Regions from separate parts of the Bacillus sp. S10(2024) genome, predicted to be linked through region 1. Evidence: riboswitches for the same ligand, from Rfam matches in the RefSeq annotation. Region 1 holds a riboswitch; each other region holds the start of a gene.
The links. Region 1 has a riboswitch for thiamine pyrophosphate ahead of thiM (hydroxyethylthiazole kinase). Riboswitches for the same ligand answer to the same signal wherever they lie in the genome.

Region 1 (5,906 bases):
CATTTTTTCATGAGCTGCTATAATATTTTGTAACGTAATCATGTTGTCGCCTCTGAAACAGTATATTCATACACTTTAGTTTCAACGGCACAATTTGTTTTATACAAAAAAAGAACCATTTCTGCACATGAGAAATCGTTCTTTTCATATATGAACCCGTTATTTTTTTACTAACTCCGCTAATTTTTTCGTACTATCAAAAGGGGAATCTGCTAAACTAATTGCTGAAATCACAGAAACTCCATCCGCCCCGGCTTCCACGACAGAAGCAGCATTGTAGGCGGTAATCCCACCAATACCGACAATCGGAATTTCAATACCACTTTCACGGAAAAAACGTAATCCTGCCGTTCCTTGTACCGCTTTTGCATCTTTTTTCGTGGTTGTTTGAAAAATCGGTCCTACTCCTAAATAATCCGCACCATTTTCAATCGCAAAACGAGCTTCTTCTATTGTATGAGCGGACACACCAATGATTTTATCCCCCATTTTTTCACGTACAATCTGAATGTTTTCATCATCTTGCCCAACATGAACCCCATCTGCCTCTAACGCTAGTGCTAATTCCACATCATCATTTACAATAAAAGGAACATGATACTCTTTACATAAGGATTGCAACTGCTTTGCAAATGCATATCGGATTTCCCCCGTTAACGCTCCGTCACCTTTTTCACGGTATTGAAAAAGTGTAACTCCACCATCAAGTGCTTCTTTCATAACTTGTAATGGATCTTTTCTGCAATTGTTACTTCCCATAATAAAATACACTTGTAATAACTCCGACATCTGCCGTTTATCAATACGTGCCATTTCCCTCATCCCTTCTTAACGAATTTCTTCAACATTTCCATATTGTTCAACGTCTTCTGCCTTAACGCTTGCTAACTGATTTAAAAATTCAATTTGGAAACTTCCCGGCCCTTGTTCAGCTGTTTTACTTACAGCAATTTCTGCCGCTACACCGTAAAATGTTACCGCCGCAACAGCCGCTTTTACATAATCGTTTTCGATTGCTGCAAACGCTCCGATAACGGATGTTAATAAACAACCCGTTCCTGTTACTTTCGTTAAAATGGGATGACCGTTACGAAGAATGAAAGTTCTTTCTCCATCTGTTATCACGTCTTCTTTTCCAGTAATAACGATAATTGTGTTTAGCTGCTCTGCTGCTTGTTTCGCAACTGAAACAACATCACCATTTCCTCCCCCTGCATCAACACCTTTAATCTCCCATTTCTCATCAATCACATTTGCTATTTCTGCTGCATTGCCACGCATGATTGCTAGCTTTACTTCACTTGGAATATACCTTGCCACTTCTGTTCGATACGAAGTTGCCCCAGCACCGACCGGATCAAATACAACTGGTACATTGTGCGTATTTGCTGACTTTCCAGCAATAAGCATCGCCTCTACTTCTTCTTGGTGAAGTGTTCCCATATTTAAAACGAGCGCTCCCGCGATACTTGCCATTTCAGCTACTTCTTCTTTCGCATATGCCATCACAGGCGATGTACCTAATGCCAGTAATCCATTGGCAGTAAAATTTGTCACAACGACATTTGTAATATTATGAACAAGCGGATTTCTTTCTCGTACTGTCTCAACTACTTGTGCAATTTTTTTCATTTTCATATGTATCTCTCCTTTTTTATAACGGGAGATATAGCAAAAAAGACACTTTTGCGCATGCAAAGTGTCTTCATAATGTGCTTTTTACACTCTCCCTACGCTGGCATTACCCAACAGGTTCAAATGGTCAACGACGGATTAGCCGTACTCTCAGTTTGCATCCACAAACTCCCATGTGTTTTCTTATTCATCTACTTCAGTAGTCTACTCCGTTTCTATTGAAATAACAAGTTGAAAAAAAGATATAAAAACCTCTTTTTTCGATAGGTGAGAGCACCTGGCCATGCATAGGAGCGGTCATGTTGTGTTTTGCATAGCAGCGACTTAGAAACATGAAAACTACAATATGGTTCAAATCTTCGGAATAACTGAATCCGAAGGGGATGTATGCTATAGTTAACTTACGGAAATTGAAAGGATGTTTGAAATATGGCAAAAAGTGTAATAATTGCTGAAAAACCTTCTGTTGCACGTGATATTGCGCGTGTATTGAAGTGCGATAAAAAAGGAAATGGTTACATTGAGGGCAGTAAATATATTGTTACGTGGGCTTTAGGGCACCTCGTTACATTAGCAGACCCAGAAAGTTATGATGTGAAGTATAAAAAGTGGAATCTAGAAGATCTTCCGATGCTGCCGGAACGCTTAAAATTAACGGTGATTAAACAAACTGGCAAGCAATTTAATGCTGTGAAAAGTCAATTGACTAGAAATGATGTAAATGAAATTATCGTAGCTACAGACGCTGGTCGCGAAGGTGAATTAGTAGCTCGTTGGATTATTGATAAAGTTAGAATGAATAAGCCGATTAAACGTCTATGGATTTCATCTGTTACCGATAAAGCAATCAAAGATGGCTTTGCCAATTTGAAGCCAGGTAAAGCGTACGACAATTTATACGCTTCAGCGGTTGCCCGTTCGGAAGCTGACTGGTATATCGGCCTTAATGCAACACGTGCATTAACTACAAGATTCAATGCACAATTAAATTGCGGTCGTGTTCAAACACCTACTGTAGCGATTATTGCAGGACGTGAGGACGAAATTAAAAACTTCAAAGCACAAACCTACTACGGTATTGAAGCACAAACAACAGAGAAGTTAAAGCTTACTTGGCAAGATGGGAAAGGCAATAGCCGCAGCTTTGATAAAGAAAAAATTGATGCGATTGTGAAAAAATTAGGAAAGCAAAATGCGACTGTAGTAGAAATTGAGAAAAAACCTAAGAAGTCGTTTGCTCCTGGTCTTTATGACTTAACAGAGTTACAACGTGATGCAAATAAAATTTTTGGTTATTCTGCAAAAGAAACATTAAATATTATGCAGAAACTTTATGAACAGCACAAAGTATTAACATATCCGCGTACAGATTCACGTTATATCTCATCTGACATTGTAGGAACACTTCCAGAACGTCTGAAAGCTTGCGGAGTAGGTGAGTATCGTTCTTTAGCCAATAAAGTCTTAACGAAACCAATCAAAGCTTCTAAATCTTTTGTTGATGATAGTAAAGTAAGTGATCACCATGCAATCATTCCAACAGAAAGCTATGTAAACTTCTCAGCTTTCGCAGATAAGGAGCGCAAAGTTTACGATTTAGTTGTAAAACGTTTCTTAGCAGTTTTATTCCCTGCTTTCGAATACGAACAACTAACGTTACGTGCAAAGATCGGTGATGAAAATTTCGTCGCACGCGGCAAAACAATTGTGAATTCTGGCTGGAAAGAAGTATATGAAAATCGCTTTGAAGATGACGATGCAGCAGACGACTTGAAGGAACAAATTTTACCTCGCATCGAAAAAGGCGATACATTAAACGTAAAACTAATTGCAGGGACAGCTGGTCAAACGAAGCCACCTGCACGTTTTAATGAAGCGACATTACTTTCAGCAATGGAAAATCCAACAAAGTACATGGACACGCAAAACAAACAGCTTGCAGACACATTAAAATCAACCGGCGGACTAGGTACAGTTGCTACACGTGCTGACATTATTGATAAATTGTTCAATTCGTTCTTAATTGAAAAACGTGGCAAAGACATTCACATTACATCAAAAGGCCGTCAATTACTGGATTTAGCACCAGAAGAGTTAAAATCCCCTACACTAACTGCTGAGTGGGAGCAAAAACTTGAGGCCATTGCGAAAGGAAAATTGAAAAAAGAAGTATTTATTTCCGAAATGAAAAACTACACAAAAGAAATTGTTTCCGAAATTAAATCGAGCGATAAAAAATATAAGCACGACAACATTTCCACAAAAACTTGCCCAGACTGCGGCAAACCAATGCTAGAAGTAAACGGTAAAAAAGGAAAAATGCTTGTATGCCAAGATCGTGAATGCGGCCATCGTAAAAATGTATCCCGCACGACAAATGCACGCTGCCCGCAATGTAAGAAAAAACTAGAACTTCGCGGTGAAGGAGAAGGCCAAATCTTCGCATGTAAATGCGGCTATCGTGAGAAGCTTTCCTCATTCCAAGAACGTCGTAAAAAAGAATCAGGTAACAAAGCAGATAAACGTGCCGTTCAAAAATACATGAAACAGCAACAACAGCAGGAAGAACCTCTGAATAATGCATTAGCAGAAGCATTAAAGAAATTGAAGTTTGATTAAAAGGAGTTGGCTTGCCAACTCCTTTTTCCATGCCCACTAATATATCGGCGCCTCGACGTTATTCAACATAACTCTCCATAAACAAAAGGTTCCTACCAATTGGCAGGAACCTTTTGTTATTAATGAATTATCTTACTTCCTTTTGCATTTTCTACAAACTTTTCGCTCGACTTATTAATTGGCTTTTTCAAGACCAAGGCAATAATAAGCATGACAACTACCCATATACATAATACGAGAAGGTCTTTCCATACAATACCCCAAAGCATACCGCCTACTGTCTCACGAATAATACGAATTGCATACGTGAACGGCAGGAATGGATAAAGTGCTTGGAAGAACTTCGGCGTCATTTGAATTGGGAATGTTCCCCCTGAACCAGCAACTTGTAGTACAAGTAACACGATTGCCATAGATTTACCGATGTTTCCAAATACAGAAACAAGTGAGTATACAATACAAACGAACACTCCAGCAATTAACATGCTAAATAGGACAAACCAGAATTTATCAACTACATAAGTGCCCAGTATGAACATATCTCCCATTGCTACGATAAATGCCTGAGCAAGACCGACCGTTAAGAATGTTAAGAAACGGCCGAAGTAAATTTGATAACTTTTATACTCCGCATCTTCCTCATGTACTTCTACTGTTAATAATGACACCATGAGCAATGCCCCTACCCATAACGCTAACACTGTGTAGAACGGCGACATTGCTGAACCGTAGTTTGGAATTGGATATAATTTGTTCTCTTTTAAGTTTACTGGACTTGCGAAATAATCACTTTGTTTCTCGACATCATGTTTTAATAAACGAATGATGTCTTTTAAATCTTCTTGGGATTCAAATTCGCGAATTTTATTAGCAATTTCTTTAATTTTCTTCTCAGCTTCTGGAAGCTCTGCTTTTACTTTTTCAACTTTGTCTTTGCCAAGAACTAACCCTTTTGATGCATCCTCTAATAACTTCTTCACATCAGGCAACTTTGCATTCGCTGTGTTTAAAACATCTGCTGTGTTTTTGTTTATTCTTTTCGTTTTAACAATTGCATCATTGAAACTTGGGACAATTTCAGAGTCGTAGCGTGCTAAAATATCACCTATTTCTTGAGATGCATCTTTAGCTGCTGCATTTACACCATCTATATCCTCTTTTGATGGTAGTTTCCCACTATTAATGAAATCAAGCATTTTATTTGTTGCATTAATGCCCTTTTGCATTTTTCCTTTTGCATCATTTAATTGCGCTACAGTCTCAGGAATATTTGTTGTTTTTCCTGCGTCACCAGCAAGCTTATCTGCGCTATTTAATACAGGGATAATTCCGTCAATCAGATTAATTCCCTTTTGAAGCTGTGATTGGGTATCGTATAGCCCTTGTTTCATCGCTTCTAAAGTTCCTTTATCACCTACACCGTTATCAAGGATATTCATTAATTTATTCGTAATATCAATAATACCATCTGTAAGTCCTACAATACCTTTAGCTGCACTATCGATTTGGTTTAAAGCATTTTCAATGGTCTGTTTATTCTTTTTTGGATCGTTCGCTGCTTCTACTGCCTTTTTTGCAGCTACGTTAATTTTAGCAAACTCTTCATTAAGGACATTTAAGCTACTCATAAGCTTATCTTTTTGAGGGATATC
Region 2 (5,906 bases), 340 kb from region 1:
CAAAATATGAGAACTTTATAGGGAAATTATTATCATACATTCCATTTTTTGAAATGATTCAAGTTCCACAGCAAATGTATTATTGTGAAGAACTTCTGTATATATGCAAAGGAATCGGTTATAAAGAGGAATTACTACGCAATTATATATTTATACAATTACCAAATTGTTTTCCTTCCTTTATTAAGCAATTTTTAAAGAATAAGCGTTATGCATCAATACATGATATTTTATTTTATTGGTGCAGTGATGAACAACGTATGAATTTAGAACATAAATATAATTTAAGTTTTATTTATGAGCAATATGCATGCGGATAAAGTGAAATTTCTATCAGTGGGGGGCTTCATCCTCCATTGATGGTTAGTTGAACGAATCGGTTTTTTACTGTCTGTTAATGCGGGATAAAATAGACAAGTAGTTTTATAGCAGACTTTTAATTTATGTAAATGCAAATTGAAAAACCGACATAAACATCCCTTTCTTTTTAAGAGAGGACGAGAGCATCTGGTCATACATAGAAGTAGTCATGTTTTATTCTGTATTGCAGCCACTTATATGTTGAAAAATTAAAAGTAGTTTATATATAACGTAAAAAAGGATTCCACATGATGTGGAATCCTTTTTTAATAGTAAAGGCAAAGAGAAATAATTGTAAGAGAAATCATGCTGTACAAAAGAAATTGGCTATTTCTATTATCTTTAATGCCGAAAAAATGATTCATTCTTTCATACGAGTCTAGAAAAGATTTTGTTAGACTCGTATGAAAGAATCGTCGCACTATTTTCAAACTTTCCATGCTTTTTCCTGCTGTTGTTGTTTACGATGTTCTGGGACGTATATATATTGAGATACGATAAGAAGAATAGCCACAAAAAATACTGGAAACATTGCAGAAATATGCAAGCCATTAAAAATTATGTTTGTTATTAAAGAACTTATAATAAATAGGGTAGTATATATGTGCGAAATATGTCGCTTCAGTCGAATTTTGAATATTTCCATAAGCACTTCACAAGTAACAAATGTAATAATAATGCTTAAAGATACAGTGTTTGTGTTGTAAATTAATAAGCAACAAATTAAACCGAAAAACGCTAAATACTCAATAAGTAATGGAATATTACGTGTCATTATGCGTTACCTAACTAAGAAAGGAAGTGGATTTACAGCATTTGTTTTTTCGAAATTCCATTCCCCGTTATGTAATTCAAAATGCAAGTGTTGTCCATATGAATGTCCTGTATTTCCCATATAACCGAGCAATTGACCTGTTGTCACTGTATCTCCTGCTTTGACAGCACGACTTTTCATGTGAGCATATATAGTTGTGTATAAATTCCCGTTTATACGATGGGCAACAAATACAACGTTTCCATAGCTTGTAGAATAATATGATTTTACAACAGTCCCAGATGCGGCAGCTTGGATTGGAACATTTCCTGTTGCTGCAATATCTACGCCGTAGTGCATTTTTCCCCAGCGTACATCAAATTCTGAGCTGATTTTCCCTTGGGCAGGATATTTAAATGCAGCTGGAATAGATGGGGTAGCTTGCTGTTTTGGTTGCTGCTGTTGTTTTTGTCCTTGTACTACATAATGCTGTGCAACATAGCCATATCCTGATCCGTAGCGAATTTTATACCATGTTCCCACACTTTCAACGACTTGTACTTGTGTTCCATTTGGTAAAGAACCGATAATGGCTGCATTTGTTCCTGCTCCGCTACGTACTTTTAATGTTGGAGTGGCAACGTAATAAGAACTTCCGCCTTGTACAGTAATTCCCTTTACTAATGGCTGATCGGCGTTAGATAAAAATTCTTTCTTTACATAGCCGCTTGTTCCATTATGTACAACTTTATACCATCCCTCTTGTTCTTCTTGAACAGTAACAAATTTCCCACTTGGTAATACAGTAATAATTTCAGATTGTGTGTTTGGTTCAGAGCGAACGTTTAATGCATCTGCATTTACGATATATTGATTCTCACCATTTTGTGGCTTTGTTAAAGAAATGGCGTCTTTTTTGACATAACCAGTTTTATTGTGAATGTGAACTTTGTACCATTCATTTGTTGTTTCTAAAATAGTAACGGGAGTGTTACGTGTAATATTGTCAATAACAGGGTCTGTTCCATTCGGGCTATTGTACATTTGTAACGTTTCCGTTTTAACATAACCAATTTTTGCTTTTGCAGTTTGCTCTGCTTCTACAGTATGTACATTAGAGTCTGCCATAGAGGGGAGCATAGAGGCAACTGCTACAGTAGTTGCTGTTAGTGCTGCGACTTTTAAATTCATATATTCATTGACCTCCTTAAGTAATGCATTGTTATAATTTAAATTATAATATGTGGATATTAAGTTTGAAACATATTTATAGATTAAAAACAAACGAAAGCTTTTTCTCTATGTGTAAGTTAAAAACTCTTTTTTTTTAGAGTGGAGAATTTGGCTGCACATAGAAATGATCAAGGACTTTTTCTACCACATGCAAGGCTTAAAACAAAAGGAGAAAACAAGTAGTGGTTATGATGTATTTTGTATAGCAGCGACTTAAATGTCGAAAAGTGAAAATGGATATATAATAAAAGGATAGCAGATTTATAGCTATTATGGAAATAGCGAAAAGGAATTCGTTTTTTTCTGAACTTACAGATAGGTAGAAGGAGAAATGAAAAGAGTTGCCGATGAGATAGGGTGATGGTATACTGACTATGTTAAATGAATATACTGCTAGGGGAGCTAGTTTTGCTAGCTGAGAGTAAGACCTATAGTCTTTGACCCTTGAACCTGATCTAGATGATGCTAGCGTAGGGAAGCAATTTGGACGATATAAATAACGTCCCCGTTTCTTTATGCATAGAAACGGGGATTTTTTATTGAAAATTTTATAGAACACCACTAGGGGTGCTTAAAAGCTGAGAGAGGTAAAATCCTTAACCCTTATGACCTGATCTAGGTGATGCTAGCGTAGGGAAGTGGAAACAACAAATGAGTTTTTCTTTTGTTTGCTGTGGCCACTTCTTATATAGAAGTGGTTTTTTATTTGGAAACATATATACAGGAAGGGGAAGCGGAGATGACATTTTGTGAAAGATTATTTGAAAAGGTGCAACCTGTTTGGGAGAAGAGTCATAATCATCCATTTGTAACAGGGATGGGAGATGGAACGTTAGAGAAAGATAGATTTCAATATTATATTGTTCAAGATTATTTGTATTTGTTAGATTACGCAAAGTTATATGCAATTGGTGTTGTAAAAGCAACAAATCCAAAAGTAATGGCGAAGTTTGCTGAACAAATCGATGGGATTTTAAATGGAGAAATGATGATTCATAAACAATACGCAAAGCGTTTAGGAATTTCTGTTGAAGAAATGGAATTAGCAAAGCCGTCTGCTATGAATCTAGCATATACAAACTATATGATGTCAGTTTCACAAAACGGTACACTTGCTGAGTTAATTGTAGCATTGCTTCCATGTATGTGGAGTTATTGGGAGATTGGGAAGCGCTTAAATGCTATTCCATCCGCGCGTGATCATGAATTTTTTGGTGAGTGGATTCAAGGATACAGCTCAGAAGAATATGGGAATCTTTGTATATGGTTAATTGATTTATGTAATGAAATTGCAATTGGGAAAACAGAAGAAGAATTAAATCGTTTAGAAGAAATTTTCTTATATTCCAGCCGTTTTGAATACTTATTTTGGGATATGGCATATCGTAAGGAGATGTGGGGTTTTGAGGAACAAAAACATACTACAATTTCATAACGTTTCTTTTCATTATGATGAGAAACCGATTATCAAGAGCCTTAATGCTGTAGTACAAGAAGGAGAATTTATTAGCATTATCGGGCCGAGTGGCTGCGGGAAAAGTACATTGTTTCGGCTTATTACGGGACTTGAGAAAGCGAATGCTGGCACGATTGATGTAATGGGAACAACTCCTGTTGGCTATATGCCGCAAAAAGATATGTTACTCCCGTGGCGAACCATTATTGAAAATGCAGCTTTGCCACTTGAATGTCAAGGCATGAAGAAAAAAGAAGCACACATGAAAGCACAAGAGCTGCTGGAGCAATTTGGACTGCAAGGGTATGAAAAGAAACAGCCAAAAGATTTATCAGGCGGAATGCGGCAACGCGTATCGTTTATTCGGACGTTGTTAACGGGCGGTGACCTCTTACTATTAGATGAACCGTTTAGTGCACTTGATGCATTAACGAAGGCATCTTTGCAAGAATGGTTGTTTGAACAGTGGGAATATTGGCAAAAAACAATTTTGTTTATTACGCATGATGTTGATGAAGCGCTGTATCTTTCTAACCGTATTTTTATCGTAACAGAGCAGCCCATTACATTATTAACTGAGCGGACTGTGCCACTTGGGCAAGAACGGTCTCGAAAAGATTTGCATCACCCAGAAATGCTGGCATTAAAAGATGAACTCATTGGCATATTGCAAAGACAGGTGCTTGTATGAAGCGAATTGTAGATTATGTTCCGGCCATTATTGTAACGACTATTTTGCTGATTGGCTGGGAAGTAGGAGCACGGATTCTTGATGAAATGTACATTTTACCGTCTCCAAGTGCCATTGTTCAAAAAATATGGGATTTGCGGAATATATTGCTTACGGTGCATTTACCAGCAACGCTCTCTGTTACAGTGATCGGCATTGTTATTTCTATCGTATTAGGTGTTGGGTTAGCAATGTTGATGAGTATGAGTACATTTGCTGAGAAGGCATTTTATCCGCTATTAGTTGCTTCACAGACGATTCCCATTACAGCTTTAGCACCATTATTTGTTTTATGGTTTGGCTATTCGATTTGGAGTAAGGTTGTTGTCACAGTACTGATTACATTCTTTCCCATTACAGTAAATACGTATGATGGCCTTTGTAGTACGAAAAAGGAGTGGGAAGAGCTTTTAATTACATATGGTGCAACAAAAAAAGATGTTTTCTTCAAATTGAAATTACCGTCTGCACTTCCCTATTTTTTCTCAGCTTTAAAGGTGGCTGTGCCGTTTAGCGTGATTGGGGCAGCGATTGGAGAGTGGCTTGGAGCACAAGCAGGACTAGGCTATTTTAGTAAACGAATGATGACACAAATGGATGGTGCGGGTGTGTTTGCACCAATTGTTTTATTGTCATTGCTCGCTATTTTCTTTGTATTACTCGTTTCGATATTTGAGAGAAAATGTATTAGTTGGAGGAAGCATTCATGAAATTAGTAAAGCGCATCTTTGTATTTACATTGTTAATCGCGATGATTGTTGGGTGTTCTAGCAATTCGGCATCAGAAAAGAAAAAAGGCGAAAAAGAAGTCACTGTCATGCTCGATTGGTATCCAAATGCAGTGCATAGCTTTATTTATGCAGCAATGGAAAAAGGTTATTTTAAAGAAGAAGGTGTGAAGGTAAATATTAAATTTCCTTCTAATCCAACTGATCCATTAACGTTAGCAGCAGCAGGAAAAGTAACTGTTGGATTGTATTATCAGCCTGACGTTGTGATTGCGAGAGCGAATGAACACATTCCAGTGAAATCTATCGGTGCAGTTGTTCGTTCCCCTTTAAACCATGTTGTATCGCTAAAATCAGCAGGCATTTCTTCTCCTAAAGATTTGGAAGGAAAAACAGTTGGATATTCAGGGACACCGTTAAGTGAAGAATATTTAAAAACGATGATTAAAGAAGACGGGGGAAATCCAAACAACGTAAAAGTAGTTGATGTTGGTTTTGATTTAGTACCGGCTCTTACTACGAAAAAAGTAGATGCTGTTACAGGGGCATATATTAACCATGAAGTTCCAGTCATGCGTCATAAAGGTTACGAGCCAGCATATTTTAACCCAGCGGATTACGGTGTACCGAACTATCATGAACTGG
Region 3 (5,906 bases), 1.1 Mb from region 1:
GTTACCATTGTTTTTCTTTTGCTTCTTATCAGTTTTTTTCTGCCATATGTAAAGCATGAACCTGCAGTGAAGCAATATCGTTATGATGAAAATGACACACTTGTAGAAGCTGCACCATTTTCTCCATCTCGTGAGTATTGGTTCGGAACAGATCGAAGAGGGGAAGATTTATTTTATAAGGTAATGGACGGGGCAAAATACACGATTTTAATTGCACTATTTGTTGCCGTCGTAAGAGTTATTGTATCGCTGTGCATTGGTTTTTTTATGAGTCATGTGAAGCGAAAATTAATTTTCTTCCATCACTTTTTGATGAATTTGCAACTATTTCCGCAAACAATCTTTTGTTTTTTCTTACTCACTCCTTTTGTCATATATGAAATACGGACGGAGCAGGTTGTTACAAATGTCCAATTATTATATATACAAATTGCCGTGTTCATTCTCGTTGCCCTTCCGAGTTTAACGCGATTATTTCAGCAAGAAGTTCAGCAGATTTGGCAGAAGGATTATGTGCAAAGCTCATTCTTATTGGGAGGAAGTAAAGGGCATGTATTTCGAACGCATATGATTAAGGCACTAAGCCCACAAATTATCTTTCAAGTGGGAGAACAAATGGTACAAGTGCTCCTTCTTATGTTGCATTTGTCTATTTTTAAGTTGTTTCTTGGAGGAACGAAGATTGTTTCCGGACAAACGCACGACCAATTTAACTTGTATTTTCCATATTTAAATGAGTGGTCGAATTTGATTAGTTATTATTATGTAGAGCTCATGATTGAACCGAGAATTATTATGATTCCAGTTCTGTTTTATATGATTTTATTATTTTGTATGACGAAAATTGTGAATGGGTATAAGGAATTGCAGTTTGAGAAAGATTGTAAATGAAATTTTTATATTTATATATTTTTATTTGATATTATAATTCTTACAAAAATGTAAGGTTCTTTGTAAGGTTAATCGATAGTTAAGCAACGTTATTTTGAATAAACTTATCTATGTAAGGCACACACATTTTAGGGAAATAAGACGTTAGGTACTACAACTGAAGGGAGAAAGAGAATGGAGAAGCGCTCAGAGGCTCTTGCTTTATTATTAGAGAATGACGCAATTATGTTAGCTAATAATAAGGATTGTACAACTGTCATTGATCGGCGAGAAATACCAGTAGATTCACGCGATAAAATAGTATGGTACAAATGGAATGAGAACTACAAAGAGAACATAAATGAGCAATATCACATAGGGTATGATGTGCATAGAGTTGTTTTATGGAATGAGATGAAATCTTGGATTCATAAGCAAAACGGTAAGAATAATTTTGAGAGCAGCTGCGCACTCCATTCTCAAACTCCCGAAATCGTAAGAAAAAGAGAATCACATTAGGAAAATAACTTGGAATACTGAGGTAAAAAAAGATTGCTGTTTAAGCAATCTTTTTTCTGTTTGTATGATGTGCATTCGAGCTTGTAAATAAGCGCGGTGCTGTTGTAAATAGAACGACAAGTAGAACCGCACACATTGCGAAAGAACCAATCATTGTGATGCCGTTATAGATAAAGGAATATAAAACAGCTGATTGTCCTTTTGGTGCATATTGTCCAAAGAAGATTACGCCGGCAATGAAGTGCCAAAAGTAACGAGCTAAGCTGCCGATAAACGTAGCAATAATGATATACATAGTTGCTTTTGCTTTTTGTTTATTGGCGATTGCTTGTTGAATTGGTGCATGAAATAATCCAGCAAAGCCAATAAAGGCAAAGGCGATGAAGTATTCAATAAACGCTTGTACCGGTGTAAAAATAGCTGCATCTGCTGCGACAATTTGTAATAATCCCCAAACGAGACCACTTAAGAAACTCGCTTTAAATCCCCAGCGGTAAGCAACAATAAAAATTGGAATCATAGCAAATGAGATAGAACCGCCTGTTGGAAGTTTAATAGAGAGCGGCAAAATGTCGATAACTAACGCAAATGCTGCGAGAATCGCTGCCTCTATCATTGCTTGTAAATTTGTGTTACGCATGTAAAAATCCCCCTACATCCAAGTTACAAAAGAAGAATCCTTATCATAGGGGGATGAAAATACACAAATTGAAAATCACTACTTATGTATATACGTCTGCACAATTCCTACGTTAGCATTAACTAACAGGTTCTAAGGGTCGGAACAAAGTATTCCCTCTCAGCAACGCGGCTCCCCCTGTGACAACGAGATTCTTAGATTGTTACTATTATTGTAATAACAATGGATAAGAATGGCAAATGAAAATATAATACCTTTTCTTTTTAGGAAGGGCGAGAGGGATGGGCTGTGCGTAGAAGTAGTCAGTTCTTTATTTTTCCACGTGCGAGGTTTAAAAAAGGTAGAAAGCGAGATCGGGTCAGACCTTATTCAATATAACAACAATTTTTATGTTAAATAAGCTGAAATTGTACAAAAAATAGTAATAAATTCACAGCATATTGTATAGTGTTTTTTCAGAGAGTCATGTTATAATTGATATTGATAATAATTATCGTTATCTTTTGAGGGGGATAATTTGATGAATTTAGTTGATATGAGTATAGATGAAAAAGTACGTGTGAAAGATTTACAATCTCTTGATAAATTATTAAAACGTCGCTTAGCTTCATTTGGATTTTCTGAAGGATGCGAGCTTTGTATAAAACAAAAAGCAATGCTTAATGGTCCATGTACATTAGAATGCCGTGGGCAATTAATCTCTATTCGTCATTGTGATGCGAAAATGATAAAGGTGGAATTAACGTGAACAAGGTTGCTTTGCTAGGAAATCCGAATACGGGAAAAACATCATTGTTTAATGCGCTTACTGGTTCTTATGAATATGTTGGCAACTGGAGCGGAGTAACCGTAGAAAAAAAGATTGGTAAGTTAAAAGATAAGCAAGGAATGTTAATAGATTTACCAGGTATATACGATTTAAATCCTGTATCCCGTGATGAAGGGGTTGTTACGCAGTTTTTATTAACAGAAGAATTTCATCATATGTTAAATATTGTGGACTCTTCACAATTTGAACGTAATATGCATTTAACATTACAATTGTTGGAATTTGGAAAACCACTTTCTATTGGTTTAAATATGATTGATGTGGCAAAACAACGCGGGATTGTGATTGATGTAAAGAAGTTATCTGAAATGCTAGGTGTAACAGTGATTCCCGTTATAGCAAGAAGTGGAAAAGGCTGTGAGGAATTATTGGCTGCTCTTCATGAAAGCGATAAGGCGGAGCAGAAACCGTTTATTCTTTCGTATGGTAAAGCGGTAGAGACAGGAATCCAGCGCGTTATGGAGAAATTGCAGCGAGAAAATGATGATCATGCAAGATGGCTTGCGCTTCAATTTTTAGGAAATAACGAAGTGGTAGAGAAAGAACTTACCAAGTCGCATGTATATAAAGAACTTGTAGCAATTCGCTCTGCATTGGAAGAAGAATTAGATGTTACGCTAGATCAGCACATATACGGGGTACGTGCAGCGTATATTGAAAAGTTGAAAACAAGTGTGATTCGTCATGAAAAAGAAGGAAGCATTCCTTTTTCGGAAAGAATTGATAAATTAATTACGCATAAAATTTTGGGGATACCGATCTTTTTAGGAATCATGTTTTTAATTTTTCAAGTTACGTTTTCGTGGATTGGAACGCCTTTATCTGATCAATTTGATGCATTTGTCGGTGGTCCACTTACAGATTGGGTAACAGCAGGGCTTACGAATATTGGAGCGTCTGATTTCATTCGAGCGCTCGTTACAGATGGAATTATTGCAGGAGTGGGTGCTGTATTAGTATTCGTACCGCAAATTTTCGTATTGTTCTTCTTCATTTCATTACTAGAAGATTCTGGATATATGGCGCGTATTGCCGTTGTTATGGATCGTGTGATGGAGTTTTTTGGACTAAACGGAAAAGCGTTTATTCCTATGATTATCGGTTTTGGTTGTAATGTACCAGGCATTATGGCAGCGAGAACAATTGAACAGGAAAAAGAGAGGTTGCTTACGATTTTAGTGACACCGTTTATGTCATGTTCAGCCCGTTTACCTGTATATGCATTATTTGCAGGGGTCTTTTTCCCAAATAGTCAAGCGGTTGTTGTATTTTCTTTATATCTCATTGGTGTTATTCTAGCGTTAGTCGTTACAAAAATTATGTCTATTACGGTTTTAAAAGAAGAGAAATCTATTTTCGTTATTGAACTTCCGCCTTACCGTGTGCCGCAAGTAAAAACATTATGGCGTAGTACGTGGGAAAAAGGAAAAGGATTTGTACGTAAAGCAGGTACATTTATCTTCGGTGGTTCTGTTGTGATTTGGTTATTAAACTATGCGGGCCCATCTGGATTTGGTGTAGATATGGGTGATAGTTTCTTAGCAATGATTGGTGGATTATTCGCTCCAATTCTTGCGCCGCTTGGTTTTGGAACATGGCAAGCAGCTGCATCTCTGTTAACAGGATTTTTAGCAAAAGAAGTTGTTGTTTCGACAATGGCAATTATTTATTCTGTGAAAGAAGATGTACTAGGAAACGTAATCGGTACGCATTTCACAACGTTATCAGCATATTCGTTCATGTTCTTTATTTTATTATATGTACCATGTTTAGCAACAGTTGCGGTTATCCGTCGTGAAACAGGATCTCTAAAGTGGACGATTTTCTCTGTTGTGTACCCGCTTGTGGTTGCATACGTATTAACACTAGTAATATACCAAGTCGGATCCATACTCGGATTCTAAAAGGAGATGTATCATAATGATAGTTAACATTGTAATTGGAGCTGTCATTTTTGGATATGCAGGATATACGCTAATGAACTTCGTAAAGCGAAGCAAAAAAGGGAAATGTGCAGCATGTTCCTTAAATAAATCGTGTCAGTCAAAGATTTGCAGCCCGGATATGGAGCAAGTCGTGAATAAATAGAAAAAAGCTTTGCGAATTTCGCAGAGCTTTTTTTATCTACTTTTTACAAGTTGTAGCGGGAATGTCAGATTATCGTTTGTATATTTGTAAAACAAGATGTAAGTGCATTTTATTTTTGATATAATGTACACATAGGTTTGAAATATGAATATTCTTACTGTAAAGGGAGATTTTTGGGTTTTCCAAGTACTGAATTTGAAATAGGAAGCAATTTACTTAGGAGGAATTAGAATGTCTGTATTTAAGCGATTAAGAGATTTAACGATGTCAAATGTATATTCATTAATTGAAAAAGCGGAAGATCCAGTTAAAATGACGGATCAGTATTTACGTGATATGCAAGAGGATGTACAAGAAGCTGAGAAAAGCGTAGCAGCACAAATTGCACTTGAGAAAAAATTTAAATTGTTGTTTGAAGAGCAAGAAGCACTTGTAAAGAAACGTGAAGAACAAGCGCATATGGCTGTTCAAGCAAATAACATTGATCTTGCACGCCGTGCTTTAGAAGAAAAGCAAACTGCAGAACAAAAAATGAATGAATATAAAGCAAGCTATGAGCAAAATAAAGCGGCTGCTGATAATCTTCGTATGAAATTAGAAGAAATGCGTAAGCAATTAACAGAATTAAAAAATAAACGTGAAACGCTTGTAGCGCGTGTGAACGCAGCAAAAGCACAAAAGAATATTAATCAGGCAATGTCTGGTTTTGATGCGAATACAGCAAAAGCAGGTTTAAGCCGCATGGAAGAAAAAGCTCTTCAATTAGAAGCTGAAGCAGAAGCGAGCGGAGAAATTTATAAAAAAGAAAAATCATTAGATGACGAATTTGCGAGTTTAAACAAAAACTCAGCTGTAGATGATGAGTTAGCTCGTATTATGAAGCAATATGAGAAATAATCTAGAATAGACAAGAGAACCGACATGTCATAGAAGGAAGTCATGTCGGTTTTCTATTATTTT

Region 2: linked by a shared signal. The riboswitch ahead of tenA (thiaminase II) and the one ahead of thiM (hydroxyethylthiazole kinase) in region 1 are both predicted to bind thiamine pyrophosphate.
Region 3: linked by a shared signal. The riboswitch ahead of thiT (energy-coupled thiamine transporter ThiT) and the one ahead of thiM (hydroxyethylthiazole kinase) in region 1 are both predicted to bind thiamine pyrophosphate.

Annotation. Positions count from the first base shown of each region.
Region 1 covers NZ_JBFLUR010000002.1:3,145,465-3,151,370, forward strand. The annotation lists gene thiE (thiamine phosphate synthase) at 160-813, opposite strand; gene thiM (hydroxyethylthiazole kinase) at 829-1,638, opposite strand; TPP riboswitch at 1,711-1,820, opposite strand; gene AB1280_RS16010 (DNA topoisomerase III) at 2,065-4,254, shown strand; gene AB1280_RS16015 (YhgE/Pip family protein) at 4,374-5,906, opposite strand, start outside.
Region 2 covers NZ_JBFLUR010000002.1:2,805,938-2,811,843, reverse strand. The annotation lists gene AB1280_RS14370 (DUF3965 domain-containing protein) at 1-320, shown strand, start outside; gene AB1280_RS14365 (hypothetical protein) at 788-1,135, opposite strand; gene AB1280_RS14360 (SH3 domain-containing protein) at 1,142-2,305, opposite strand; TPP riboswitch at 2,733-2,841, shown strand; TPP riboswitch at 2,901-3,001, shown strand; gene tenA (thiaminase II) at 3,087-3,782, shown strand; gene AB1280_RS14350 (ABC transporter ATP-binding protein) at 3,751-4,494, shown strand; gene AB1280_RS14345 (ABC transporter permease) at 4,491-5,243, shown strand; gene AB1280_RS14340 (ABC transporter substrate-binding protein) at 5,240-5,906, shown strand, end outside.
Region 3 covers NZ_JBFLUR010000002.1:4,216,318-4,222,223, forward strand. The annotation lists gene AB1280_RS21440 (ABC transporter permease subunit) at 1-891, shown strand, start outside; gene AB1280_RS21445 (hypothetical protein) at 1,066-1,389, shown strand; gene thiT (energy-coupled thiamine transporter ThiT) at 1,430-2,029, opposite strand; TPP riboswitch at 2,116-2,217, opposite strand; gene AB1280_RS21455 (FeoA family protein) at 2,550-2,777, shown strand; gene feoB (ferrous iron transport protein B) at 2,774-4,762, shown strand; gene AB1280_RS21465 (FeoB-associated Cys-rich membrane protein) at 4,779-4,946, shown strand; gene AB1280_RS21470 (PspA/IM30 family protein) at 5,178-5,843, shown strand.